Regions from separate parts of the Rossellomorea sp. NPDC077527 genome, predicted to be linked through region 3. Evidence: riboswitches for the same ligand, from Rfam matches in the RefSeq annotation. Region 3 holds a riboswitch; each other region holds the start of a gene.
What was found. A riboswitch is a leader RNA that binds a small molecule or an ion and turns the genes downstream of it on or off. The one in region 3 is predicted to bind S-adenosylmethionine.

Region 1: linked by a shared signal. The riboswitch ahead of fbpA (Fur-regulated basic protein FbpA) and the one ahead of ACIGG7_RS22135 (Na+/H+ antiporter NhaC family protein) in region 3 are both predicted to bind S-adenosylmethionine.
Region 2: linked by a shared signal. The riboswitch ahead of ACIGG7_RS15610 (YezD family protein) and the one ahead of ACIGG7_RS22135 (Na+/H+ antiporter NhaC family protein) in region 3 are both predicted to bind S-adenosylmethionine.

What each region holds. Positions count from the first base shown of each region.
Region 1 is NZ_JBITVL010000004.1:70,634-74,926, forward strand. It holds gene ACIGG7_RS14685 (flavin monoamine oxidase family protein) at 1-659, shown strand, start outside; gene spoIIP (stage II sporulation protein P) at 840-2,006, shown strand; gene fbpA (Fur-regulated basic protein FbpA) at 2,071-2,286, opposite strand; SAM riboswitch class I at 2,386-2,492, opposite strand; gene ACIGG7_RS14700 (hypothetical protein) at 2,697-3,440, shown strand; gene ACIGG7_RS14705 (protoporphyrinogen oxidase) at 3,758-4,293, shown strand, end outside.
Region 2 is NZ_JBITVL010000004.1:240,677-244,969, forward strand. It holds gene sat (sulfate adenylyltransferase) at 1-249, opposite strand, end outside; gene ACIGG7_RS15600 (sulfate permease) at 293-1,315, opposite strand; gene ACIGG7_RS15605 (phosphoadenylyl-sulfate reductase) at 1,373-2,071, opposite strand; gene ACIGG7_RS15610 (YezD family protein) at 2,174-2,293, opposite strand; SAM riboswitch class I at 2,416-2,521, opposite strand; gene ACIGG7_RS15615 (MaoC/PaaZ C-terminal domain-containing protein) at 2,713-3,120, opposite strand; gene ACIGG7_RS15620 (MaoC family dehydratase N-terminal domain-containing protein) at 3,117-3,566, opposite strand; gene fabG (3-oxoacyl-ACP reductase FabG) at 3,584-4,293, opposite strand, start outside.
Region 3 is NZ_JBITVL010000010.1:49,879-54,171, reverse strand. It holds gene ACIGG7_RS22145 (divergent polysaccharide deacetylase family protein) at 1-95, shown strand, start outside; gene ACIGG7_RS22140 ((S)-benzoin forming benzil reductase) at 207-962, shown strand; gene ACIGG7_RS22135 (Na+/H+ antiporter NhaC family protein) at 1,214-2,533, opposite strand; SAM riboswitch class I at 2,617-2,721, opposite strand; gene ACIGG7_RS22130 (MFS transporter) at 3,128-4,293, shown strand, end outside.

The DNA.
Region 1 (4,293 bases), on a different contig from region 3:
TCCAGTCTGGGTCGGGAGTTACCGTTCACACAACAAACTTAAAGAATGGAACACGCGGAGAATTCGAAGGTGACTATGTGATAGTCACTGTACCTTTTACCGTGTTTCAATTCATAGAAGTTGTACCTTATAACTCCATTTCGTTTAAAAAGTGGCAGGGCATCCGTGAAGTGACCAATGTACCTGCGGTAAAGGTCGGGATTGAATTCAGGAGTCGCTTCTGGGAAGAACTGAATTATGGGAATATTATATCGGATCTCCCCACCCGGTTTACCTACATGCCAAGTCATGATATAGGCACTAATATGCCGGGTGTCATGCTTGCTAGTTACAGTTGGGGACAGAACGCACTTTTATGGAACAGTAAATCAAAAGAAGCAATCATTAGTGAGGTTCTAGAGGATTTGTCAAAGGTATATGGAAATCGAGTCTACACAGAGATTCTTAATTATTTTGTATATAATTGGAGTAAGAATCCATTCTCAGCAGGATGTTTCACTCTTTATACACCTGGTCAGGCAGCCGACATTGGAGATTACATGCGAACACCTGAAGGAAGAATTCATTTTGCTGGAGAACACACCTCTTCTTTTCATGGATGGATGGAAGGGGCAGTTGAATCAGGTGTAAGGGCTGCCTATGAAGTGAATGAAAGGTAACAATCAAAAAAAACAGGTCAATGTGTATTTTTTGTTTTTACAGCTTGGTTGCGAAAATATCTTTTAGAACATAATGAAACGTAGATTGATAGGAAATCCGACCGAATCCCTGAAAAATCCTTCTACTCAACCCATCATCTGCATAAAGTTAATTATCAAATACTTTATATAGGGGTACTGATGATGTCATATAAGTCTCGAAATAATAATAGTTTAGTCCCACTAGTATTCGTCTCTATGAAAGCCGTCATCCGGATTGTGTTGATAGGCATTATCCTCATGTATTTAATGGTTTGGCTGATATCATCGACGGCCATTAAATTGAGGGTGGATAGCATATTTTATACTTCGGTATCTGAATTGGTACCAAAGGAAACCTTTCTTATGCTGCTGTCACAGGAGATGACAGGATTGCGCATCGAGAATAAAGAGGCAATGAATAGTGACTTCGATTGGCTGGAAAGCGTTACGAATGTCTCTCTCCTCGATCCCAGAAGTCTATTTGGTCGGGAGATACCAGGCATTGAAAATTATCATACTCACATAGCAGTTGCCGGGAAAGGGACGGACATCACGAATCTTCCGAACGAATCACCTGCACCAACGGAAGACCAGTTAAAAGATCAGGAAATCGACCAAAGCCAAATTGATGAAGCGAATCATGACTCCGGAAATGGAGTGCAGGAGATTGAGAATAAATCGGTCTTTATTTATCATTCTCACAGCTGGGAAGCTTTCAGTCCTTTAATCAAAAACAATGACTCGAAAGATCCTGCCAGTACAAATGAGAAAGTAAACGTTATTGCGGTCGGGTCGAAGTTAAAACAAGAGCTTGAATCTCGGGGAATTGGAGTGGTTCATGATAAGACAGATGTAAACCAGGCATTAAAAAATAAGTCTTGGACGTATTTCGAATCCTATAAGCTTTCAAGAGGATTGGTTCAGGAAGCCATAGCACAGGATGATAACCTGAACTATTTAATTGATATACATCGTGATTCCATGCCAAGAGACATTACAACTAAAACCATCAACGGTAAGAGCTATGCCCGATTATTTTTTATCGTAGGGAAAGAAAATAAAAACTATGAAAAGAACTTGAAAATCGCGAAAGAATTAAATGCTAAATTAGAAGAGAAATATCCAGGCATCAGTCGCGGAGTTTTTGTTAAAACGAGGGCGGAAGGAAATGGAGTCTATAATCAGGACTTAACGGAACGTGCCATGCTCCTTGAATTTGGCGGTGTGGAAAATAACTTAGTAGAATTATATAATTCCACCGAAGCATTTGCGGAAATCTTTGCATCATACTATAAGAAAGATGCCGTTGAAGTAAATGCACAATGAGATCCCGTTTGAATGACAATGCTGAACAATAAGAAGCACCAATCCACCTTGGATTGGTGCTTCTTTAGCTACTTTTCCTCCCAATATTCTTCCAATGAATCGAACCAACATCATTATGGGGGTGACAATTATTTTGGATACATTGATACTCTTCTTCAAGTTCCTCTAAGCTCAATTCAAATAGCTGTTTGTCACCTTTTTTGAAAAAGTTGTGGACGATTAATTTGTTCACTAATTCGTTTCTTCGTTCCTGTTTGGATCCTTGAAGGATTTTCCCCATTTTAATCACTCCTATTGTTATGTCTGAGAATAGAAGAAGAGGCTACCTAATGAAAAAGCCCACTTCCTAAAGAATAAGAAGAAGGCTTTGCGTAACTTCGACTCATCTTTCAAGACAATGCTTGTGGAATTAGCACAGTGTTCTACCGGGTAGAATCTGTTGCTGAGGCTTCATCGGGCCAGTCCCTCTGCCTCTCTGGATAAGTAGTATATGGAAATGATATGTCATACATATTATAAAGTTGATTATTCATATTTGTCAACTGGGTATTAAAACGGTGTCGTTTCACAATATCTTTTAAATACTCCTCTCTCTATACATATTCATGATGTTTGAACAGGCAAAAGCAGAGTTCTTCCATACAATAATAATAGTATTATATTACTTTATTTTTAGGGAGGAGAAACATTTTGAAGAGAAAATATGTTAACGAAAAACTTCCTATTCTTCGAAAAGGCAATAGCTCTTTGAGAGGAAAGGTTCCATCCTTTCCAGAAGGGTGTGACTTTTATCCATTTAAATGTGATTGTCCCCCTGGTCCACCTGGACCTCAAGGAGAACAGGGGCCTCAAGGAGAACAGGGACCTCAAGGGGAACAGGGGCCTCAAGGGGAACAGGGACCTCAAGGAGAACAGGGACCTCAAGGGGAACAGGGACCCTTTGGGACTTTTTCACCAATATATGGAAACATTTTCGATGATGACGAGCAACTATTGGAGCAAAATGGAAATAGATTGGTTCGTTTCAATCAATTTGATCAGCCGGAGTCAGTCCTGGTGGGTGGAATTACGGCAACGACTAATTCTCTAACTGTACCCGAAGATGGAGATTATGCAGTACTTTGGCAAACAGTCTTCTTACCGGTACCCGGGAGTCAACATGCTGCATTTGGGATATTTGTAAATGGAACACTTGCTGATGCAACTAGGTCAGGGTTGGCTGTGTTTTCTGGTCAAGAAATAAGCGTAAGTGCATCAGTGGCTATTCTAAGTCTTACTGGTGGACAAACATTGACCCTTCGACTTCTTATCCCGGATAATAGTTCACAGACAACTGTTAGATTAGCTTCGACGGTACAGTATCCTGGCGCGGATCAACCCATCAACAGTGCGTCCTTAAGGGTTTTTAAATTAGGGCCTACCTTTATGATGTAGCGTAGTAAGGGAATAGCTAAACAGGTATATTATACGCAAGGAGAAGAACCCGTTTTTAAGGGAGTGTGTCTCAACTATTTGACCAGTCCAATGAATGTTTTACCAGGTACGGGAGTTCAAATGATCTCCCGTATTTGTAAGCTCCTTAACATTTTTAGGAAAAGAAGAAGACAATGTATCCAGTATATTAGATAAATATAATTTGAAAATAAATATGTTGTCAGGAGAATTTTCTTATTTCTGTCAAATATTTTTTTTGTATTCACTTTTAAACATGATAATCTGTATACATAAACGAAATGTATGGAGTGAATGGTATGAAAACAGTGGTTGTCGTAGGCGGGGGAATTACAGGTTTAACGGCACTGTATCACCTACATAAAATGTCAAAAGAACATAAATCTGAATTAAAGTTACTGTTAATCGAACGAGATCACAATCTTGGTGGAAAGATCAGAACTGTAGAAGAAGGAGATTACATAATTGAAACAGGGGCGGATTCAATAGTTGCCCGCCATGAGGCAGTCCTTCCTTTGGTCGAGGAACTTCAACTACAAGATGAGCTCGTTTACAACGAAACCGGGACATCCTACATATATACAAATGGAGAATTGCATAAAATTCCAGTTGATTCAATCTTCGGTATTCCTATGAATGTGGAGGCATTGGGGGAAAGTACCCTGATCTCTGAAGATGGGAAGAAGGCTGCGCTTCTGGATCTGGAGACTAATAATTCCCGGTTTACCAAGGAAAGTTCTATTGGAGAATTTTTGGAAGCTTTCCTGGGAAGAGAACTGGTTGAAAACCAGATTGCGCCTGTATTATCCGGGGTTTATTCTGGAGACTTGTATAA
Region 2 (4,293 bases), on a different contig from region 3:
ATTTTCCTCTATGGGCAGGGTGATTGGAATGCTCCATACACATCCGCTCTCAAGTCGCAATGATTCCACTACGGTCTGATAATCCCGTTCTGTCAAAAACCCTTCGATTGGACTATAGGCACCTATTGCAATGAGCTCCAAATCACTTAATGCGATTTCATCCAGTGGGATTTCTTGTTGAATATCTTTATATGGTTCTTTAGGTAAATAAGATTGAACCAAAACTCCTCCGTGCGGTTGTAAACTCATTCAAAATATCCTCCTTAACTTATTGTTTTAATCGGAATTAATATTAAATTCCCCCGCCGTCTTCGTGGACAGACCGTCTTTCCTCATTAATCACCCTCATGAGGGACAAAGCTCCTACCGTGGCAATGATGACACTTATCGGTACTACAATCGAGTACAAATCACTATCGATAACCAGCTTCACTAAGAAGTATGAAATACTGAGTGAAATCAAGGGAGAGACCACCCAGATTTTCACTATTTTTTTAACAATCTTTTTTTGCAGCATCTGCTTTCCGCTTTTAGCCACGCCTAAGCCAATGATGGAAGACGAAGTGACCTGTGTGAGGGGAATCGGCAATCCATACAGTGAGCTCACCATTACGAGGATCGCTCCTGTGGAGGAAATAACGATTCCTTCCGCTTTCGAGTATTGCGTAATCTTTTTTCCGTTTGTTTCGACCACTTTCTTTCCCAGTAATACAGCCCCCAGTGCAACGAATAATCCGCCAATTAAGATCCCTCGTGAAGGGGACAACAAACCGGCCCCCACTAAAGGGCCAACAGCGTTTGCTACATTGTTCATTCCGGCAGAAAAAGCCTCAAAGAATCCTGAGATGATTAACAGGTACGCAAGCCATCTTTTTTCTAAATGGTACCCCCGTTTTTCAAGTCCCACTAAACATAAGCCGAAAAGCCATGTGACAACGAACGCGACAACCGGGACAATCACCCAAAATGACATGATTGTAATCAGTGATTTTACATAAAGAACCTGATAAGCTACTCCAACACCCACAACTGCTCCCACTGTCACTTCACTCGTCGATAACGGAATTCCGATGACATTTGCCAGAAATAGAGAAATCGTCGCAGATAACAAAATGATGAGGACGATTTTGATCGACAGCAGATTCTGAGGAATGATTCCTGAACTGATTGTCTTGACAACCTCTCCTCCACCCAGTACCGCTCCGCTAAGGACACCTGCGGCACATATCCATAATGCGGTCCTGATATTATTTATCGCTCCTGCACCATATGCGACTCCCATTGATGCAGCCGCTCCACTGGCACCAATGTTCATAGCAAAGAACAAACTAATGATAAGCGCTGTGATTTCAAGCAAGTATTGTCACCCATTTCAATGAAGGCCGCATTCTGTTTTTCCTTTTCCTTTCCATCTTCCGGAGCGGAGATCATTTATATCATAGGCTGGAGTTGTGCAATGGAAGCACCCTATACTCGGATACCCTTGATCGTGAAGGGTGTTATAAGTCAGATCATGTTTATGGACATATCGCCAAATCTCCTTCCATGTCCAGTGAATTAAAGGGCAAATTTTAATCGATTGAAATTTATCATCCTTATTGATGAATTCAACATGTCTCCTTGTGGGGGATTGTTCCCTTCTTAATCCCGATATCCAGGCATTCCCCTTGGACAGAGCATCCTTCAAAGGGTCAAGTTTTCGGATTTGGCAACACTTATTCGGGTTTTTCTCCCACAATTTATCTCCATATTCTTTGGCCTGTTCATCCATTGTCAACTCAGGTTTTTGCATTTGAATGTGTAGATCCGGATAAGCCTCTTTCACTTTTTCTATCGTTTCATACGTTTCCTTAAAATGTACGCCCGTATCGAGGAATACAATGGATGCCTTCGGTTGTACCTTGGAGATTAGATCGATGAGCACAATGCCTTCAATCCCGAAACTACATGCATATACCACTTTTTCACCATAGTGGCTGTACGTCCATTCCAGGACATTTAACGCCCCTTTGTAGACCGTATCCACTTCGAAATCCAAGTTTGGCTGTTTCCAAGTCTGATAGGTTAACATGATACACCCCTTTTCCTGATGCTTATCCAAATAAAAAGAGGCGATAACAAGATAAAGGGTGTCCCTTATCTTTGTTATGCGCCTCTAGTTTGTCTAGTCAGCTTATTTGATTCGGACTTTCTCATTTTTCTCTAATTGAATGACCTTCCCATCTTGAACGACAATCGTGATTGAACCATAGCTCATGGTTTCAAGCATAGACTGGATCTTCTCTGCTACCATGTCAAACTGTGCCTGATGGCTCTTTTCTTTTGTCATTTGATTCCCCCAATCTTCCACCATACCCATATGAAGAGTGAATAAAAAAACAACTTTCCGTTTTGGAAAGTTGTTCAGGTAAGAATACCTTATCTTCCAAAATGGCTTCACATTTTGCTGGAATTAGCACCTTACATAACGTAGGTTGCTGGGTTTCGCAGGGCCAGATCCCTCCACCACTCTGGATAAGAGTTATTAATTTTAATATTCTAAATAATATCACAATCCACCAAGAAGTCAACCCGAGTTTTTCGATCGGATTTATGTCTTTAGGCTCATTTTCTTGAGATTTCCATTCTTTTTATGTTTATTCGACCCCAGTTCGATTTACAACATTATTTTTAGAAAGCAATATGTCGTATATTTTGAACATCATTTTCTCTTCAACTAGTCAATAACTCAAAGACGACTTTACCCTCAATCACGGTTTTCTCGACTTGATTGGTTGCAGTAACAGTAAAATGGAGTGAGTTATCCTTTTTATCCACCATTTTAGCTCGTAAAGTAATCATATCATTCAACATGACCATCCCTTTAAAGCGTACAGTGTAATCCTTGATAAACCCTTCTTCATAATGAGGAGTGAATAGTTTTGACACATTGCCCATCGTCCACATACCATGAGCGATGATTCCTGGAAGGCCAAGTTTCAGGGCTTCCTCATCAATGGTATGGATTGGGTTATAATCCCCGGAAGCCCCTGCGTATTTGATCAGGTCAATTCTCGATACCGGTGCCAATTCAACCGGAGGCAGTGTATCCCCTATATGAATTGATTGTAGTGTAGTCATTTACTCAACCTCTTTCTGACTGCTTCTGTAATAATGACAATCGCTTGGGAAGTGAAAATCCTCTCCCCGTGCAAATCTACACCCACGTCTTCAATTACCAGAAAACCCAGAGCCCCGTCTGTCCCTTTCCGTTCATAATAGTCTTTAATTTCCGTGTAACATTGGATGCTTTCCCCTACCTTCAATGGCCTTACATAATGAAAGGATTGTTCACCGTGAATCAAACCAACGTTTGGTAAATGAAGGCCTTCGACCGATCCAAAGCCCAACACTCTTGGAAAAGTGGGAGGAGCGATGTTCCCTTCATACCTGGAGCGTTTCCCGGTAGCGTCATCCACATACAGAGGATGAGGGTCCCCTATGGCCTCAGCAAATTTACGAACCGCTCCTCTTTCTACCTGATTTTCAATGGGAGTCGAACGTTTTCCGATAAATGATTCAAACATATCCTGCACCTCTTTCTTTAGGCTTTCGGTCCCCCTGCAACGTAAAGAACCTGACCATTGACGAATGAAGATTTTTCATCTGCAAAGAAGGCCACTGCATTCGCTATATCTTCTGGCTGCCCGCTTCTTCCTACCGGGATTTCTTGAAGACTTGCTTCTACCAGTTGCTCGAATGTGATTCCGATTCGTTTCGCCGTCTCTTTCGTCATATCAGTTTCAATGAATCCTGGTGCTACCGCATTGGTCGTGATGCCAAACGGTCCGAGCTCAATGGCAAGAGTTTTCGTAAGTCCTTGAAGACCCGCTTTTGCTGTAGCATAGTTTGCCTGTCCACGGTTTCCGAGTGCAGAGGTGGAGGATATATTGATGATCCGTCCATACTTTTGTTTCACCATGTACACTTGCGCCGCCTTCGCTACATTGAATGAGCCTTTCAAGTGCACATCCATGACGGTCTGCCAATCAGGCTCGGTCATTTTAAATAGTAGATTATCCCTGATAACTCCTGCATTGTTGACGACGATGTCAAGGGAACCAAAGGATTCATACACTTCTTTGACCGCATGTTCAACTTCCTGTGATTCTACGACATTTGCAACTTTTGTATACAGTTCATAAGGTTTAAATATCTCACTTGCTTCATTCAACGCCTCTTCATTCACATCGATGATGGCCACCTTTGCTCCTTCTTCAGCCAGTAATCCCGCAATCGCCCTGCCGATCCCTC
Region 3 (4,293 bases):
AGGAATTCCTGCCCCTTTATGAAAAGAAGGCCACGATTGTCCCATTGTCAGATCTTATACCGGAGTATCATTTGATTGACGAGAGCATGCCTTGATTGATGAGGGCTTTCGAGGCAAATGTAAATCTTTCGTTAAACGGGTGCATATTTTTTTGTGAAAAGATTCCTCTCCCTTATAATCAGGAGATAAGAAGGAGATGATTCGAAATGGATTATGCAATTGTGACAGGAGCAACAAGAGGCTTAGGGGAGTCCATTGCCAAGGGTTTTATAGAAAAGGGCATCGGCGTCATGAATATTTCCCGTACAGATAATGAGAGCTTACAAAGGCTGGCACGTGAAAAAGAAGTGTCGTATGAATTCTTCCACTGTGATCTTTCTCAAACCGTGCAAACAGAATCCGTTTTTCGTGAGGTCGGAGCCAGGGCATTTAAATCTGAAGCTGATTCAATCTATGTTGTGCAAAATGCGGGAGTGGTGACACCGATCAATCCGTCTGGTGAAGTGGATACCGGAGCACTTGAAATGAGTGTACATGTCAACCTGCTTTCTCCCATGATAGCCACCAATGAATTGATCAAAGCAGCAGAAGGTTCTTCTTCCAAAATGACCATGGTTAACATCAGCTCTGGTGCAGGGAGCCGTCCTGTTTATGGTTGGAGTACGTATTGTGCAACGAAAGCAGGCGTCAATATGCTGACGGAAACCGTGAGCCTGGAGCTTACCAATAAGCATAGCCGCCATCAAGTCATCGCCTTCAGTCCAGGGGTGATGGATACCGATATGCAGGGGGAAATCCGTTCTTCATCTAAGGAATCCTTTGCTGATGTTGAATCATTCCAGCGCTACAAAGACGAGGGCATGCTTCGCAGCACAGATACGGTTGCAGATGTATTATTGAAGCTCATCACTGAAAGTGAAATTGAAAGTGGAAAGCTTTATCATGTGAATGACTTATTATAAGAGAGTGAGCAGATTCCGGGAAGCGGGATCTGCTTTTTTGAGGTTGTTGTTAGTGTCTAGACGATAAAGAATCTTGTGGTATTTACGGAGTTGGCCCGATAAGTGCTTAGAGTGGCCCGAAAAACGTCAAAAGTGGCCCAATAAGTGCTTAAAATGGTCCAATCAACAGCCAAAACTGCCCCGACATTCATACAACCCTATCCAAAAACAAAAAAGAGACAAATCCCGAAAGATTTGTCTCTTTAAAATCATTATGAAGACTGAATCGGATCTCCATCTGGAACGGGATTGCGCGTGAACTTTGGAAGGGCGAATTGAATTGCAATTAATCCGCAAACCGCAATCAATACTGGATAGAAGGCATATGGAATGATGCTGATCGGTGATATGCCGGCTACTTCTGCCACGAGCAGTGCCTGTGCCCCATATGGGATCAAGCCTTGGATGGCACAAGAGAAAATATCCAGGATACTAGCTGATTTACGGGCATCCACTCCATATCGTTCGCTAAGCGTTTTGGCAAGTGGACCTGCAATGATGATGGAAATGGTATTATTCGCAGTACAAAGATTTGTTGCACTGACTAACCCCGCGGTAGCAAGCTGTGCTCCCTGAGGGGATTTGATCTTACGGGTGGCTTGATACAGGATTGCCTGGATTCCACCGTTATGACGGATCAGTTCGACCACGCCTCCAATCAGGATGGAAAGGATCACAATCTCAGCCATCCCTGTCATTCCGTCAGCTACACTGCCAAAATAACTCGATGGGGTGAAGCTTCCATCCACAAATCCGATGATTCCTGCCAACAGGATTCCGCCTAATAGAACAACAAATACGTTCAATCCTGCAAGGGCTCCGATTATGACTCCAAGGTAAGGCAGGATTTTAACCCAATTAAAGCTTTCCGCCTCTACTGAGGATGGAGTGCCAAGCGTCAGGATAAACAGGATCACCATGGTGATGATGGCTGCCGGTAATACAATGAAGAAGTTCACTTTGAACTTGTCCTTCATTTCCGTTTTCTGTGTACGGACAGCAGCGATGGTTGTATCCGAAATAAACGATAAGTTATCTCCGAACATCGCTCCACCAATAACGGTTGCCATGGCAAGGGGCAGGGAAATATCTGCTCCTGAGCTGATTCCCGCTCCGATGGGGGCAAGGGCTGCAATCGTCCCCATGGATGTTCCCATTGATAAAGAGATGAATGCGGCAATGATAAACAATCCAACAATGATTAAGTTACCCGGAAGCACAGATAGGGCAAAGTTGACGGTTGAATCAACGGCTCCCATCTTTTCTGCCACTCCTGAAAAGGCTCCTGCTAACAGGAAGATGAAGACCATAATCATGATGTCGGGATGACCAGCGCCTTTAGCGAACCGTTCAATCTTAGCGGTCAACGACTCTTTACGGTTCATAACTAGGGCAACGACCGATGCAATGATGATGGATACGAGTACAGGAAATGCATAAAAATCTCCCGAAATGATACCAGCTCCAAGGAACAGGGAAACAAATATGATCAAGGGCAATAAAGCCAATAGATTTCCTTTTTCTTGATTCATGCTAACACTCCTTTGTCTTGGTGTGAAATGAAATAAAAAACCTCTTCTTATATAAGAAGAGGTTTCATTCAAACGAAACACTCTCCTTATCTTTCAAGCATTACGCTTGCTGGATGTGGCACAGCACTCACATAGAGTCCGCTGCCGAGACATCACAGGGCCAGTCCCTCCGTCTCTCTGGATAAGAAGATATGTTATTTACTTGTTTTAAAATATACTTCCATACTTTAAAGGGTTTCATCAAAAAAGTCAAACCGGAAAATATTGTGAACCAAAAGCGGAAGCGGCTCGACCAGGCCCGACAAGCAAAAGGCGAAAGCGTCGGAAAGGCGTCTTTTGCCTTTTTGACGTTCTTGACTTATGACCTCGAGGGCCTAGCCGCTGCAGCTGGATGAACCAAAAGCGGAAGCGGCTCGACCAGGCCCGACAAGCAAAAGGCGAAAGCGTCAGAAAGGAGCATTGATCCATCTCTTTCCCATCATCAGTCCTCCTGAAAAAGTATGACTTTATCCATAAAAAGGCATGAATTCATAGACAATTGAACAGTCAGGGTCTACTATAAGATAGACAAAAAACATCTTGGAGGATACGGTAGTGGAGAGAACTGTACGAAATCAAATTTTTACATTACAAGGGTTTTATTTATTGACGTTCTTCGGGGTTGGCAGTTTATACCCGTTACTCAGTGTGTATTTAAGTGAAAGCGTCGGATTGAATGGATATCAGATTGGAACCATCATGTCCGTCGGTCCCATCATGATGATTTTTTTTCAGCCGATATGGGGGATGGTAAGTGACACAACGAACCGTCCTACTGCAGTGCTGGGATTGACTTCTTTGATTGCCGGTATCTTTGCACTTGGCTATTTATTTATGAATATGTACTATGGTTTGCTGGCGGTCGCCATCCTGGTGGCGATTTTCCAAAGTGCGATCATCCCGGTTTCGGACAGTATCAGTTTGAAGTATACAAGTAAAGTCCGCTACAACTACGGAAACATCCGGCTGTTTGGATCATTGGGATTCGGTATTGCAGTCTTCACCATGGGGAGACTATCGGAAGGTTTCATCGGTCCGACGATCATTTTCTACTCGTTCTTTATCTGCCTCGTCCTTGCCGGTTTCCTTTCCTTCCGTTTTCCTAGAGAGAGAGCGGCTGCCAAGCTCGATTTAAAAGCAGGGATGAAGGAGCTATTCACAATGAAGAAATTCCTGATTTTCCTGGCTGTCACATTCCTGGTGTTCGGACCGAATTTAGCCAACAATGTCTATTTTGGATTGTTTGTGGAAGATTCCGGTGGTACGTACGCTGGAATAGGTCTTGCTTTCTTAATCGCTGTATTATCAGAGGTACCGTTTATGAGAGTTGCCGGAGGGTGGATTGATCGGTTTGGTCTCCTGACCGTAGCAGCACTAGCAGGTGCCGCTTCCATGATCCGCTGGTTGTTTTACTTCACAGAACCAAGTCTTTGGCTCGTCTACTCCTCAGCCGTCATGCAGGGCCTTGCCATTGGCCTGTTCATTCCCGCAGGGCTGAGGTATATAAAAGAAATTACACCGGCTCACATTACAGCCACAGCCGTCACCGTATATTCAGCCATTGGAAACGGTCTGGGAAACTGGTTCAGCACCTTTGTGGGAGGCTTCATCTATGAAACATACTCCATCTACACGGTGTACCTTTTCTTTGCCGTATTATCACTTATAGGTATTTTCTTATGCTTCGTTCTCATGAAAGAAGAGAAAAAGAATGCATTGGC